Regions from separate parts of the Mesorhizobium sp. M0136 genome, predicted to be linked through region 4. Evidence: predicted binding sites of a transcription regulator. Region 4 holds the regulator's gene; each other region holds the start of a gene.
The links. Region 4 encodes LexA, which represses DNA repair genes until DNA is damaged. Its sites were predicted from a motif close to TGTTCNNNNTGTGTTCNG; they were not measured.

Region 1: the regulator LexA is predicted to act here: its motif matches at 2,048-2,065, upstream of dnaE (DNA polymerase III subunit alpha).
Region 2: the regulator LexA is predicted to act here: its motif matches at 2,251-2,268, upstream of recA (recombinase RecA).
Region 3: the regulator LexA is predicted to act here: its motif matches at 1,852-1,869, upstream of NKJ35_RS05405 (PA0069 family radical SAM protein).

Annotation. Positions count from the first base shown of each region.
Region 1 covers NZ_JAMYTP010000030.1:680-4,532, reverse strand. The annotation lists gene dnaE (DNA polymerase III subunit alpha) at 1-1,781, opposite strand, end outside; gene NKJ35_RS26945 (acetyl-CoA carboxylase biotin carboxylase subunit) at 2,204-3,853, opposite strand, start outside.
Region 2 covers NZ_JAMYTP010000015.1:44,051-47,903, reverse strand. The annotation lists gene alaS (alanine--tRNA ligase) at 1-767, opposite strand, end outside; gene recA (recombinase RecA) at 1,029-2,126, opposite strand; gene NKJ35_RS18920 (carbohydrate kinase family protein) at 2,404-3,336, shown strand; gene NKJ35_RS18915 (TfoX/Sxy family protein) at 3,371-3,694, opposite strand; gene NKJ35_RS18910 (GFA family protein) at 3,784-3,853, shown strand, end outside.
Region 3 covers NZ_JAMYTP010000003.1:344,208-348,060, reverse strand. The annotation lists gene moaB (molybdenum cofactor biosynthesis protein B) at 1-91, shown strand, start outside; gene NKJ35_RS05415 (phytanoyl-CoA dioxygenase family protein) at 125-1,099, opposite strand; gene NKJ35_RS05410 (glycosyltransferase) at 1,289-1,792, opposite strand; gene NKJ35_RS05405 (PA0069 family radical SAM protein) at 1,944-3,098, shown strand; gene rnhB (ribonuclease HII) at 3,267-3,853, shown strand, end outside.
Region 4 covers NZ_JAMYTP010000004.1:131,605-135,457, reverse strand. The annotation lists gene NKJ35_RS06135 (hormone-sensitive lipase) at 1-496, opposite strand, end outside; gene kynU (kynureninase) at 594-1,841, opposite strand; gene lexA (transcriptional repressor LexA) at 2,290-3,024, shown strand; partial or broken gene NKJ35_RS06120 (ComEC/Rec2 family competence protein) at 3,018-3,853, opposite strand, start outside.

The sequences.
Region 1 (3,853 bases), on a different contig from region 4:
TCGAATTTCACCAGCCCGGCCTGCTCGACATATTTCATGTTGAACTGGGTGACCGGCATGTCCGAGCGCGGATCGCGGTACATCGGCACCAGTTCAGACAGCGGCCGGTCGCCGATGACGATGCCGGCGGCATGAGTCGAGGCGTGTCGGTACAGACCTTCCAGCTTCTGCGCCGTGTCGAGCAGCGTCTGTACGATCGGCTCGCGCTCGGCCTCCTCGGCAAAGCGCGGCTCGTTGGCGATGGCGTCGGCGAGCTTGACCGGATTGGCCGGGTTCGACGGCACCATCTTGCTCAGCTTATCGACCTGCCCGTAAGGCATCTGCAGCACGCGGCCGACGTCGCGCAGCACGGCGCGCGCCTGCAGCGTGCCGAAGGTGATGATCTGGCCGACCTGGTCGCGGCCGTATCTCTGCTGGACGTAGCGGATGACCTCCTCGCGCCGGTCCTGGCAGAAGTCGATGTCGAAGTCGGGCATCGACACGCGATCGGGATTGAGGAAGCGCTCGAACAGCAGCGAAAAACGCAGCGGATCGATGTCGGTGATGGTCGTCGAATACGCGACCAGCGAGCCGGCGCCTGATCCGCGGCCCGGGCCGACTGGAATGCCTTGCGCCTTGGCCCATTTGATGAAGTCGGCAACGATCAGGAAATAGCCGGGATATTTCATCTTCTCGATGACCCCGAGCTCGAAATCCAGCCTCTCGCGATATTGCTCGACTGTATAGCCGGGCGTCGGCCCGTGCGCCGCCAGCCGCGCCTCCAGCCCTTCATGCGCCTGCCTGGCAAGCTCCTGCGCCTCCGCCTTGACCGCCGCATCGGCGTCGGCGACATCGCGGCCGGCAAAGCGCGGCAGGATCGGGTTTCGTGTCTTCGGATAGTAGGAGCAGCGCAGTGCGATCTCGACCGTGTTGTCGATCGCTTCCGGCAGGTCGGCGAACAGCCTCGCCATGTCGGCCTGGCTTCTCAGGAAATTGTCGGGCGACAGGCGGCGGCGATTATCGGCCGCAACCACGGAACCTTCGGCGATGGCGATCAGGGCGTCATGCGCCTCATAGTCTTCACGAGAGAAGAAAAACGCTTCGTTGGTGGCAACCAGCGGCAGATCGTGGCGGTAGGCGAGATCGACCGACGACTGCTCGATCGCGCGGTCGTAGCCGGAGACGCGTTCCAGTTCGACATAGAGCCGGTCGCCGAACAGACCCTTGAGCGCCAGCAGCCGGGTCTCGGCTAGTTCACGGCGGTCCTCTTTCAAGGCATTGCCGATCGGACCGCGCGGCCCGCCGGTAAGGCAGATCAGACCGTCGGAATTTCCCTGCAGCATCTCGCTCGTCAGATGCACCGCCTCGCCGGGCGGTGTCTCGAGGTAGACGCGGCTGACCAGCCTGACCAGATTGCCGTAGCCGGCCTCGGTGGCGGCGATCAGGACCACCGGCCGCATCTCCGGCCCCTGCCGCCTGCGGTCGCGCTGGCTGTCGTTCGCCTCACCGGAAAAGGCGAGGTCGATCTGGCAGCCGATGATCGCCTGGATGCCGTCCTTCACTGCCTTTTGCGCGAATTCCAGCGCACCGAACAGGTTGTTGGTGTCGGTGACGGCGATTGCCGGGCATTCGTCCTGCACCGCATGGCCGACGATCTTGCCGAGCTGCAAGGCACCTTCGAGCAGCGAATAGGCCGAATGCACGCGCAGATGAATGAACCGACGCGCCGCCGCCTCTGCCCGCGATGCCTTTGCATAGGCCTCGCGCAGCAAGGGATCGCGTGGAAGTCTCTCATCAGCCATGGTTTTTTCGCGCCGCCTCACAGGGACTCAGTCGATCAAGATGTATCGTCCGGCACCGGGTAACACGAGTCCAGCAGAAGCGATTGGAGCTTTGGACGTTTAGAGCAACCGCCGAAGCTGCCGATCTCCCCCCTCGTGGGGGAGATGTCCGGCAGGACAGAGAGGGGCGCAGTCCCACCAACCTCAGGCCGGAAACACAAAACCCGCCACAGCGGGCGGGTCGTTGGAGCCATTTAGCACCATATCGAAATTAATAGCATAGCTGCCGGCACAAAGCAAGAACAAAATACGTTGTGAGGGCAAAAAAAGCTAATTCCGCACGCCCCTCGCCTTGTCCCTCCTCAAGCGAGCGTGCTCAACCAATTGCAAGGTCGCGTTCCTTCGCTCCCCTCCGTCCCGCCAACCTCAAGCAGATTACAGCCTCACGCGAATTCCATGATCACCGCATCGACGGCAAGGCTGTCGCCGGGCTTGGCGTTGAGCTTCGAGACGATGAGGTCGCGCTCGGCGCGCAGCACGTTCTCCATCTTCATCGCTTCGACCACGGCAAGCGTCTCGCCGGCCTTGACCTCCTGCCCCTCGGCAACGGCGATCGACACGACGAGGCCGGGCATCGGGCAAAGCAGCATCTTCGAGGTATCCGGCGCCACTTTTTCCGGCATCAGCCTTTCGAGCTCGGCAGTGCGCGGCAGCATGGCGCGGGCTGTCACCGAGATGCCTTTCCAGGCGATGCGGAACCCGTTCAGCACCGGCCTGACCTGCGCCGCGACCTTGCGGCCGCCGACCGTGCCGCGCCAGATGAGATCGCCCGGCCGCCAGTCGGATGCCACAGTCAGTGCCTTGCCGCCGTCGATTGTGAGGTCGAGCTCCATCGGAATGGAAATCATCCCTTCGACGATGGCGACCGAAAGATAGTCCGGGCCGATCTTCACCACCCAATCGCGTTTCAAGGCGCCGGAATGCGGCGCCAGCCGCCCGCCCAGCCGGTCGAGCCGGTCGCGGCGCAGCAGTTCCACCGCGGTGGCAATCGCGGCCAGCACCGCTTTCTCCTCGGCGTCTGGCACAATCGGCGCGAAGCCGTCGGGATACTCCTCGGCGATGAACCCGGTCGATATCTGACCTTCCCGCCAGCGCGGATGCTGCATCAGCGCCGCCAGGAACGGTATGTTGTGCTCGATGCCGTCGACGACGAAACTGTCCAGCGCCTCCGACATCGTGTCTATCGCCGCCAGCCGTGTCGGCGCCCAGGTGCACAGCTTGGCGACCATCGGGTCATAGAACATCGAGATTTCCGAGCCTTCGGTGACGCCGGTATCGTTGCGGATAACGATGTCGCCGAACTTTCCTTCCTCGGGCGGCCGATACTTGGTCAGCCTGCCGATCGACGGCAGAAAGTTGCGATACGGATCTTCGGCATAGAGGCGGCTTTCCACCGCCCAGCCGTTCAGCTTGACGTCGCTCTGCTTGATGGCGAGCTTTTCGCCGGCTGCCACGCGGATCATCTGCTCGACCAGGTCGATGCCGGTGACGAGTTCCGTCACCGGATGCTCGACCTGCAGCCGCGTGTTCATTTCCAGGAAATAGAAGTTCTTGTCGCTGTCGACGATGAACTCGACCGTGCCGGCGCTCTGGTAGTCGACGGCCTTGGCCAGCGCCACCGACTGCTCGCCCATGGCTTTGCGGGTCTTGGCGTCGAGGAACGGCGACGGCGCCTCCTCTACGATCTTTTGGTTGCGGCGCTGGATCGAACATTCGCGCTCGCCGAGATAGAGCGTGCTGCCATGCGCGTCGGCGAGCACCTGGATTTCGATATGGCGCGGGTCGACGATGAACTTTTCGATGAAGACGCGGTCATCGCCGAACGAGCTTTTGGCCTCCGACCGCGCCCGGTCGAAGCCGTCGCGCACCTCTGCCTTGCTCCAGGCAATGCGCATGCCCTTGCCGCCGCCGCCGGCCGAGGCCTTGATCATCACGGGATAGCCGATTTCGCCGGCTATTCTTTCGGCATGGGCGGCGTTTTCGACGACGCCGAGCCAGCCGGGCACCGTCGACACCTTGGCCGCATTGGCGAA
Region 2 (3,853 bases), on a different contig from region 4:
GCGTCGATCAGGTGGCGGAACAGGTCGGTTTCGAAGACGCTTTCAACCCCTTGCAGGATGGAGGCCATGCGCTCGAGGCCCATGCCCGTGTCGATCGACGGACGCGGCAGGTCGACGCGCTCTTCCTTCGTCACCTGTTCATACTGCATGAACACCAGGTTCCAGAATTCGAGGAAACGGTCGCCATCCTCCTCGGGGCTGCCGGGGGGGCCGCCCCAGATATGCTCGCCACGGTCGATGAATATCTCCGAACACGGCCCGCAAGGCCCGGTGTCACCCATTGCCCAGAAATTGTCCGAAGTCGCGATGCGGATGATGCGATCGTCCGAAAGGCCGGCGATCTTCTTCCAGTACGAGGCCGCCTCGTCGTCGGTGTGGTAGACGGTGACCAGCAGCTTGTCCTTCTTCAGCCCGAACTCCCTGGTGATCAGGTTCCAGGCAAGCTCTATGGCGCGCTCCTTGAAATAGTCGCCGAAGGAGAAATTGCCGAGCATCTCGAAGAAGGTCAGGTGGCGCGCGGTGTAGCCTACATTGTCGAGGTCGTTGTGCTTGCCGCCGGCGCGAACACTCTTCTGGGCAGTCGTGGCGCGCGAATAGGGCCGCTTCTCCAGACCGGTGAAAACGTTCTTGAACTGCACCATGCCGGCATTGGTGAACATCAGCGTCGGGTCGTTGCGCGGCACCAGCGGGCTTGACGCGACGACCTCGTGACCTTCCTTGCGAAAATAGTCGAGAAATGCCGACCGGATCTCGTTGACGCCACTCATGAAATACTGCCTTTTCGAGAGAACCGCCGGCTGCCGGCGGAAAATAGACATGGCCTTTTAGCGGTCGCACCGCAGCCTGTCCAGAAACACCAAATGGGCTCAAATTCCCGCTTTCACCAGCGCTTTGAAATGGCTTCTGCCCCGCCATCAAACGCAAACCGCCGGCACGGGGCCGGCGGTTCGAAACGCATCGATTACGCAAACTCAAAATCAAAACATCAAATCGAAACCCGACTGAGGCTCCGCGAGGCGTCGCTTGCCCTACACCACCCCAGCGTCGTCCTCGAAACCGTCGTCGCTGCTTTCGGAGCCGCCGTTTTCAAGGAATTTCTCGGCGATCAGCCCGGCATTCTGTCGCAGCGCCAGCTCGATCTCGCGCGCCGTGTCGGGATTGTCGCGCAGGAACAGTTTTGCGTTTTCGCGGCCCTGGCCAAGACGCTGCGAATTGTAAGAGAACCAGGCGCCCGACTTTTCGACCACGCCGGCCTTGACGCCGAGATCGACCAGCTCACCGGTCTTGGAGACGCCCTCACCATACATGATGTCGAACTCGACCACCTTGAAGGGCGGCGCCAGCTTGTTCTTGACCACCTTGACGCGGGTCTGGTTGCCGACGACCTCGTCGCGATCCTTGACCGAGCCGATGCGGCGGATGTCGAGGCGGACCGAAGCATAGAATTTCAGCGCATTGCCGCCGGTCGTCGTCTCGGGCGACCCGAACATGACGCCGATCTTCATGCGGATCTGGTTGATGAAGATGACCATGGTGTTGGAGCGCGAGATCGAGGCGGTGAGCTTGCGCAGTGCCTGGCTCATCAGGCGCGCCTGCAGGCCGGGCAGCGAATCGCCCATCTCGCCTTCGATTTCCGCCCGCGGCGTCAGCGCCGCCACCGAATCGACCACCAGCACGTCGATGGCGCCGGAGCGCACCAGCGTGTCGCAGATCTCCAGCGCCTGCTCGCCGGTATCGGGCTGCGAGATCAACAGGTTTTCGAGATCGACGCCGAGCTTGCGGGCATAGACCGGGTCGAGCGCGTGCTCGGCATCGACGAAGGCGCAGATGCCGCCCTTCTTCTGGGCTTCGGCCACCGTGTGCAGCGCCAGCGTCGTCTTGCCCGAGCTTTCCGGCCCGTAGATCTCGACGATGCGGCCGCGCGGCAGGCCACCGACGCCAAGCGCGATGTCCAGCCCAAGCGAGCCGGTCGGCACCGTTTCGATCTCGACGACCTGCTCGTTTGCGCCGAGCCGCATGATCGAGCCTTTGCCGAAGGCACGCTCGATTTGCGACAGCGCCGCATCCAGAGCCTTTGATTTGTCCACCGCTTTGTCCTCTACAAGCCGCAAAGAATTCTGAGCCATGATACATCACCCCGTGGTCGTCAATGGAGGCCGGACAATCCCGCAATCCTTAAAAGAATGTACCTCGTTTGTTCTCATTTGTCAATGAGCGGCAAGGATTTGAAAAATAACGGATATCCATATTTGTTCTATTTTTGTTTCGTAATTTTGCTTCCGGATGCAACCGGCCTCGCATGCGGCGCCGCTGCCGTCACCAACCGAATCGCACCGGCGATTGCAGGGTTCCGCCCAGCGACCTAGTCTCCTCCCGGGCAACAGCAAAGGGCATTTTGCCGGCATGATGAACTCCCCGACGATCCTGGCCGTGGGCGGCGCCTATATCGAGCGGCGCGGCCGGGTTGCCGGCGCCTTCGTGCCAGCCGCCTTGAACCCCGGCACGATGCGCGAGCATGTTGGCGGCGCCGTCTTCAACGCCTTGCGCTGGGCGGTGCGACGCGGCGCCTCGGCCTCGCTGCTTTCGGTGCGCGGCGGCGATGCCCTTGGCGACACGGTTTTACGCGCCGTCACCGAGGCCGGCATTGCCGACCTGTCGGCGGTGTTCCTCGACCGGGCAACGCCAAGCCATACGATGCTGATCAATAGCGATGGCGGGCTGATCGCCGGCCTTGCCGACATGGTGCTCTACGAGCTGGCGCTTCCCAAGCAAATCCGCCGCGCCAAGGTGCGCGAAGCTATCGGTTCGGCCGATGCGATCCTGTGCGACGCCAACCTGCCGTCGACCGCGCTGGAGCGGCTGGCGGCACTCGCCGCCGGCAAGGCGGTGTTTGCGCTTGCCGTCTCGCCCAACAGAGCGGCGCGGCTGACGCCGGTGCTCGGACTTCTAGCGTTGGCCTTCATCAACCGGCACGAGGCCGGCGTGATCGCCGGCGTTGACATCGATGCTGACGATCAAGGCGTCGTCGACGGGCTGAGACGCGCCGGCCTGAAGAGCGGCGTGGTGACTGCCGGCGACGGTCCGGTGCTCGGTTTCGACCAAACCGGCGTATTTTCGATCCTGCCACCGCCGCTGCAAAAGCGGACCGATGCCACAGGCGCGGGCGACGCATTAGCCGGCGCCACGATCGCTGCCCTGCTGCGTGGCCTGAAGCTGCGCGAAGCGTTGCGTGAAGGCGTCGCCGCCGCGGCGCTCGCCATCGAGAGCGCCGCCTTCACCAGTGCCAGCTTTGTCGAGGCGCTGGCGCTCGTGCCCGAGGCGCGGGACCTGGCATGAAGTTCGGCGCGGAATTGCCGAAGCATAACGCAGCCTATTTTCCGGCGCGCCATCCTGCCTCGTAGGCGCGGCGTGCCCAGATCGCCATCTCATCCGGATCATCGAAGGCACTGTCGGGAACGCTCCAATACGGCATAGACACCAGCTTGCCGTGCCGTGAGCCGGTATAGGTCCATTGCCGGCAGCCGGCCGCTTCGAATTCAGGCGCGCTTTCCGCGTCAGCCTTCAGCATCAATTCGTCACGGATGACGACGGCGACGATGACGCCGTCGAAATAGATGCCCTTGCCGCCGAACATCTTGCGGATGCTAACCGGGCCAAGGCCTTCGAAAAGCTCTTCGATGCGCTCATTGTCCATGCGGCGATCATGTCATCCGGATTTCCCCTTGTCATCGCCGCAACCGGCACCATCCTGACAAGTTCAAATCAATTTCGTCGGAGTTTCTCATGCCGCTTCTGCTCAAAGGGTCCTGCCGGTGCAATGCCGTGCGTTTCGAGGTGGAAAGCCACACGCCGG
Region 3 (3,853 bases), on a different contig from region 4:
TATCTTGAAGCCCCAGCTCGACTACCGGCACATGCCCTGCAACTTCGTCGAGATCATGCCGCGGCTGGACGAGCATTTGCGGCGCGGCTGAGGCGAGCCAAGGTGTCAGCCAAGCGACCTCGGTTTAGCGAATGACCGGCTCGCCGTGAAAACGGCGGCGCGAGGGCGGCGACACGCCGAAGCCGACCTCCATCATCAGCCGCGGGGTGCGCGTCGGCACGGTGCCCATATGGAAGCCGAACGGGTCCTCGACAAAGCCGAGGCCGGCCTGCCCGGTCAGCGTTACCGGGCTCTGCTCGCCGTACACGCCCAGCACCTCTTCCGCCGAATGGCCTACCAGCAGCGTCAGCTGGTGCTTCAGGATGCGCCGGTTGTGGGAGCCGCGGACATAGACATGCGGCCCGGTGTCGTTGTCGACCGGCACCAGGTAGAAGAAAAACTTCAACATGCGCCAGTCGTCGAGGTCGAAATGGTATTTGCCGAGCGAGGCCATGTTCTTGTCGGCGTCCGAGACGCCACCGGTCGGAAAGCTCCACCAGACGCGGGTGGTGAGCAGCTTGGCCTGGCTGCCGAGATAGTGCGCTGCGATATCGAGAAGCAGCGGATCGCGCTGCACGGCGACCGCAGCGTTGCAGTCGAGGACCCGTTCGAAATAGTGACCGCTGAGCAGCGGGCGGCCGAAATGCTTTTCGGCATCGGCGTGTTTTTCGGGCAGGAATTCCAGCCGGCGGTCGAAATTGCCGAAGCATGGCGTGCGCTCGGCGAAGCGGGCGATCTCCTCATGGATGGCGGCCGGCAGCATCAGGCCCGAATAGAGCCCCTCCGTCCGCAGCGCGCCGACGACGGCATCGCGATCGACGCCGGCGAACATCGTTTCACCGACATTGCGCGCCGGCGGAACGGGCTTTGCACCGCGCCAGTGCAGCCGCCGCGCCGGCATGGTGCGGGCCAGCATGAACATCGGCAGCCATGCCGGATTCTCGCGAAGGTCGGAAAGATAGGTCGGGATGCGGGCGGCGATGCGGCGCAGCGTACCGCCGTTGCGTGCGATCGCCTCGAGGCTTGCAGCGCCGGACTTGTCGGGGCTTGAAAGGGTCATCGGGGTCCTCAAATGTCGGGGGAACAGCATCGACATAATCGTCGCCGCCGCTCCGGCACACCCCAAACCCATTCGCCCGTTTCGCAGGGAATGGTAACCCCCGGCCAGATTTTGTGCAATGCACAATAAGCGACGACGCGCCAGAAAATTTGCTTGGGCGGCATTCCCTAGGCCCGGGATGGTAAGCCGTCACTTCCGCGGCGCCACCCAGATCTCGGCGTGGAGCCTTCTTGTCGCCAGGCCGCGGGCGATCGCTTCGGCGCTGCGGGCGCTCTTAGACAGCGCGGCGGCCTGACGCTTGCTTATCACCAAGCCTTCGGCGAGAGCGCGATTTCCGGCAAATACGCGTGACAGGAAGGGCGCGCGGCTGCCGCGGGCCCGCGAAAATCGCGCCGCCATGGTTTGCCTGGCGGTGTGGGCGACGACCTCGTCGATCCAGCCCTCCCCCAGCCGCGCGCCCGGTTCCAGCAAGAGCAGCCAGTCGCCCTTGGCCTGCCTGATGCCCGCAGCGATGCCGCCACTGACATAGTGGCAGCCGGCATGTTCGGCGACGCGGTGCGTCTGATCGGTCGAGCCGGTATCGCAGACGAGAACGTCGCGCACTACGCCCTCGACCGCGCCGCCGATCAGCGAGGCGAGCGTGCGGGCAAGGCCCTCCTCGTCATTCAGGGTTTCGATCAGGACGCTGAGCATGTTTAGCCGAATAGCGGAAAGCGGTGGGCAGCGCCAGTTTTTGCGGCGCGCCGCGAGAAAGTTCTTGCTTTGTTCTCGTCAATGCGATAGGAATACATTCATGAGCAGAGCGATTCGACAGCGGGCGGACAGTCCCTGGGAAAGGGCCAAAATGGAACAGATCGTGCGTGCCGACATTGCCGCCTTCGGCGCTGGCAGGGCCGAGATGGCGAATGCGATGATCGAGCAGAGCGGCATGCGCGTCCGTCCGGACCGCAATCGCGGCCGGTCGGCGGGCATCAATCCGTCCGGCCGTTTCGAGCCGGTCAGCCGGCATGTGTTCGATGACGGCTGGAATTCGCTGGAGGAGCTGCCGCCCTTCAAGACCGAGGTACAGGTCGAGAAGCCGCGCACCATCATCACCCGCAACGAATCGCCCGATATCTCCTTCGACCGCTCGATCAATCCCTATCGCGGCTGCGAACATGGCTGCGTCTATTGTTTCGCGCGGCCGACGCACAGCTTCATGGGCCTGTCGCCGGGGCTGGATTTCGAATCGAAGCTGTTTGCCAAGCCGGATGCGGCGCGGTTGCTCGACAAGGAATTGTCCAGGGATAATTACCAGCCGCGCACCATCGCCATAGGCACCAACACCGATCCCTATCAGCCGATAGAGAAGCAATACCGGATCATGCGTGAGATCCTCGAAGTGCTGGAGGCGCGCGGCCATCCGGTCGGCATCGTCACCAAATCGGCACTGGTGACCCGCGATATCGACATTCTGTCGCGCATGGCCGAGCGCGGGTTGGCCAAGGTGGCGCTGTCGGTGACGACATTGGACAGGATGCTGGCCAGAACGATGGAGCCGCGCGCGTCGACGCCGACCAAGCGGCTGGAGGCGATCAGACAGCTTTCGGACGCCGGCATTCCGGCCTCGGTGATGGTCGCGCCGATCATCCCCGGACTGACCGACCCGGAAATGGAGCGCATCCTCGATTCGGCGCAGGCAGCGGGCGCGCGTGAAGCAGGCTATGTGCTGCTGCGCCTGCCGCTGGAGGTCGCGCCGATCTTCAAGGACTGGCTGCTGCGCCACTATCCCGACCGCTATCGCCACGTCATGTCGCTGATCCGTTCGATGCGCGACGGCAAGGACTACGATTCGGAATGGGGCAAGCGCATGAAAGGCTCCGGCCCCTATGCCTGGCAGATTGGCCGGCGTTTCGAGATCGCCGCCAAACGGCTCGGCCTCAATGCCGAACGGCGCTCGCTCAGGACCGACCAGTTCGTCCCCGCTGCCAAGGCAACCGAGCAGCTGATGCTGCTGTGACAAAGCGTCTCGCGCCAGCCGCTTTGAAGCGGCCGCAGCAGGCGAAAAATCCCGTCCGGCCTGTCCTGTCCCCGGGCTTGCAGACGGTAGCCCCCTCCTGGTCCGGTGCCCCGCCCGACCCGGAGGGGACTTGCGGAGAATCGGAGCCGATGCGAACCTCGCCGCACCATGGCTCGCCCGCGTTCCGATTCTCCGCTTCTCTTCGAAATCGTCGAGAAACCCGACTTCTCGTTCGAGACGAGAGCGGTGGCCGAAGGCCTTTGGCCGGTGGCGGGGATGGACGAAGCCGGCCGCGGCCCACTCGCCGGGCCGGTGGTGGCGGCAGCGGTGGTGCTCGATCCCGCCAACATCCCCGACGGACTCGATGATTCCAAGCGGCTGACGCATTTGCAGCGTGAGGCGCTGTTCATGAAAATCCTCGGCTCCGCACTCGCCGTGTCGATGGCCTCGGTCAGCGCAGAAGGCATCGATGCCTCCAACATTCTCAAGGCCAGCCTGGAGGCGATGCGCCGTGCAGTGGCCGGCCTGTCAATCCGGCCGAAGCTGGCACTGGCGGACGGCCGCGACGTGCCGCCCGGCCTGCCCTGCGAGGGCAAAGCGCTGATCAAGGGCGACCAGCGCTCGCAGTCGATCGCCGCAGCCTCGATCGTCGCCAAGGTGTTGCGCGACCGCATGATGTGCGGCTGCGGCAGCCATCATGCGCGTTACGGCTTCGAACTGCATATGGGCTACGCCACTGTGCGCCATCGCACGGC
Region 4 (3,853 bases):
GGACCACTTCGGGCGCCAGCGGCGTCGTCCTGGTAACCATCCGGCTAACAAGATGGCCGCCGGCCGAGTGCCCGGTCAGCATCAGCGGCCCTGCGACCATCGCCGCCGCCTTGCCTATCGCCGCGCCGACTTCCTTGACGATGCCGCCAATGCGTATCTGCGGACAGAGCGTGTAGGACGGCATGGCAACTGCATAGCCGCGATCAACAGCGCCCGCGGCAAGATGTGACCAGAAACTCTTGTCGAATGCCATCCAGTAGCCGCCATGGACGAACACCACGACCCCCTTCGGCTTGGTGGCCGGCAGGAAAAGATCGAGCCGGTTGCGCGGGTTATCGCCATAGGCCAGGTCGAGCCGCGCCCTGCCCTCGGTCGAAAGCGCCTCGCGGAAAACCTGCGCGGGCTCGACCCAGGCCGCCGGCCAGCGATCGCTGCCGGCTATGTTGGCGCCGTTGGCATAGGCGTTGTCCCAATCGGCAATGTGACGTTCGAACACCCTGCGCCCTCCCTGGCAATTATGGCCTTGCAACCTGGCCGCGAGCATCGCGCGGCGCGTCGTCGCCAGCCTCACGATTCCAGCTCTCGCATCGATCTCAAGTGACAGCCGCCTTGATGGCGAAGCGCGCATCCTTCCACGCACCGGTGCACAGGATGTCCTCAAGCACTTCGACGGCCTGCCAGACATCGGCATAGCCGACATAGAGCGGGGTGAAGCCGAAGCGCATGGTCGATGGCGCGCGAAAATCGCCGATCACACCACGTTCGATCAGCGCGCGCATGATCTGGTAGCCATGCTCATGCATGAATGAAATCTGGCTGCCGCGTTTTTCCCCGTCGCGCGTGCTTTCGAGCGTGAGACCGTAAGTGCCGCACTTTGCCTCGACAAGCTCGATGAACAGATCGGCCAGTGCGATGCTCTTCTTGCGCACCGCCGTCATGTCGACATCGTCCCAGATGTCGAGCGCGCCCTTCAGCGTGCGCATCGAGAGTATCGGCTGGGTGCTGCACAGAAACCGGCGGATGCCGGTGCCGGCCGCATAGCCTGGCTCGAAGGCGAAGGGCCGTGCATGGCCCCACCAGCCGGTGAGCGGCTGCTGGATGTCGGAAAGATGCCGCTCAGCCGCATAGATGAAGGCAGGCGCGCCCGGGCCGCCATTCAGATATTTGTAGGTGCAGCCAACGGCAAAATCGGCGTTGGCTTTGTCGAGCTCGACTGGCATCGCGCCAGCGGTGTGGCAGAGATCCCAGACGATCATCGCCCCGGCTTCCTGGGCCCTGCGCGTCAGAGCCGGCATGTCGCGCAGTTCGCCCGATTTGTAGTTGACGTGGTTGACCAGCACCACGGCGGTGCGATCGTCGATCAGCTCCTCGATGGTCGGCGCGTCGACCCCCGAGAGGCGCAGCAGCGCATCTTTTCGCGTCGAAACCACACCCTCAGCCATGTAGAGGTCTGTCGGAAAACTATCGCCCTCGGCGACGATGGCCTGCCGCTCCGGTCGCATGGCCATGGCCGCGTGCAGCAGCTTGTAGATGTTGACCGACGTCGTGTCGCAGACCACCGTCTGGCCGACCGCGGCACCGATCAGGCGCCCGAGCTGGTCGCCAAGTTCAAGCGGCATGTTGAACCAGCGGGCCGTGTTCCATGCGCGGATGAGATCATGCGACCATTCTTCGGTCGCGGCCTTGCGCAATTCATCGAAGGCGGCACGTGAAGCAGCTCCTAGCGAATTGCCGTCGAGATAGATCACTCCTTGCGGCAAGACAAAGCGGTCGCGCATCGCGCGCAGCGGATCCGCGGCATCCATCGCCTTTACGGCCACGAGATCGGGAATTCCCGTCATGATTTGCCTGCTCCCTCAAAAAATCCAACGCAACGCCGGACACGCATCAACTGTTCTTCCATTACCGGATAGCGCGTAGCAAGGCTCCACCGGCGAGAAGCAGCCTGACCAGGCGGTGGAAACCTGGAGTTAGCCCGAGGTTGGCGTTTTGAGTTCGTTTCGTTCACGGTGCATTGACCAAACCGCACAGTCGATACGGGTTCAATTCCGTGCCCTTTGCCGACCGACGGCCGATGCCAGTGCCGCCTTCAAGGAGGCCAGAACGGCGCAAACGAAAGCAGAATCAAGGGGATGAGGCTCGCGGCGGTGAAAATACGGTACGCCGGTAGGGGACGTCGTTTGTTTCCCGAGCCTTAACGCATTCATTAAACTTTAAACAGTTGCGGAACACAACTGGAACAGATAGTGTCTGTTCTGGGTTTGTTTTCTGATTCTGTTGGGGGTCGCTATGCTGACACGCAAACAACACGAACTGCTTATGTTCATCCACGAAAGGTTGAAGGAAAGCGGTATCCCACCTTCCTTCGACGAGATGAAGGAAGCGCTCGACCTGGCTTCCAAATCCGGAATCCACCGACTGATTACGGCGCTGGAGGAGCGCGGCTTCATTCGCCGTTTGCCCAACCGGGCCCGTGCGCTGGAGGTACTACGCCTGCCTGACTCGATCGCCCCCGGCCTCAATGCGGCACGCAAGTTCTCGCCGAGTGTCATCCAGGGCAGTCTTGGGCAAGGTGCCCCTCGGCAGGGCAAGCCCACATCGTCGCGCGTCCCTGCAGCCGGCAATGACGACGATGTCGTCGCCGCCGTTTCGATCCCGGTAATGGGCCGCATCGCCGCTGGTGTGCCGATCGATGCTATCCAGCACCAGACGCATTCGATTTCGGTGCCGCCGGATATGATCATGGGCGGCGAGCATTATGCGCTCGAGGTCAAAGGCGATTCGATGATCGAGGCTGGCATTTTCGACGGCGACACGGTGATCATCCGCAACGCCGATACGGCGAGCCCCGGTGAGATCGTGGTGGCCCTGGTCGACGAGGAGGAAGCGACGCTGAAGCGGTTCCGCCGCAAGGGCGCCTCGATCGCCCTGGAGGCCGCCAATCCGGCCTACGAGACGCGCATCTTCGGACCAGACAGGGTCAAGGTGCAGGGCAAGCTCGTTGGGCTGATCCGCCGCTACTGAGTTGCGCCCTTGGTGCTGGCTTTTGGATTGTCGGCCCTGCGGTATGGCGGCAGGCCGCGCGCCGCGCGTGAAAATTTCCGCTGCACGTGCCAGGGCCGGTATGATTTTTCGACGGCGAAGCGGATTTCGGCGCGTGTTGCCGCTTGTGGATCGAAATAGACGGCCGCACTTCCCGCGCGCGCCAGTTGCCGTTTGGTGACGACGAGGACCAGCCGGTCGTAGTAGCAGGGATTATGGGCGGTGGCGTCGTCGATGACGATCAAGCTGGCGAAGGCGCAGGCTGGCCGTGCGGTATCGCGGTCCTTGGCTTGCGCAATGCGCCGGATGGATGCCTGGCGAGGCAGAGACCGTCCGTGCAAATGAACGGCATGCCCGGCGGTAGGTCGGCCGGATCGGCAATGTCGAATTGCGGATCGTTCTTTCCAGGTGTTTCCGGCGCGACGATAGCCTCTGATGTGAGCGCGCGTTTCCAGTTGTCGATGGTGAACTCATTCGGGCGTGCCCGGTTGACCGCGAGCTCACCGCTGCCGATCGGCAGCGCGACCAGCCGTGCGTCCTCCGAGATCAATACGTCGGGTACGCGCGTCTGGGTTGTCGTTAGCAAGCCGGCGAGCGCAAAAGGAAGTGCCGCGAGCCGCAACCAGGTCGTCGCCATGCTGGCAATGACAAGGGCGATCGTCACCAAAAGGACGGATCTCAGCGAAATCAGCCCAACCGCATCGATTGGCGAGCGCTCGGAGATCCACCCGGACAGGGCGATCATCGCCGTCAGCCCCTTGCCCATCACGTAGAGGAAAGGCCCATCCGCGCCGAACGGCATCGCCAGCGC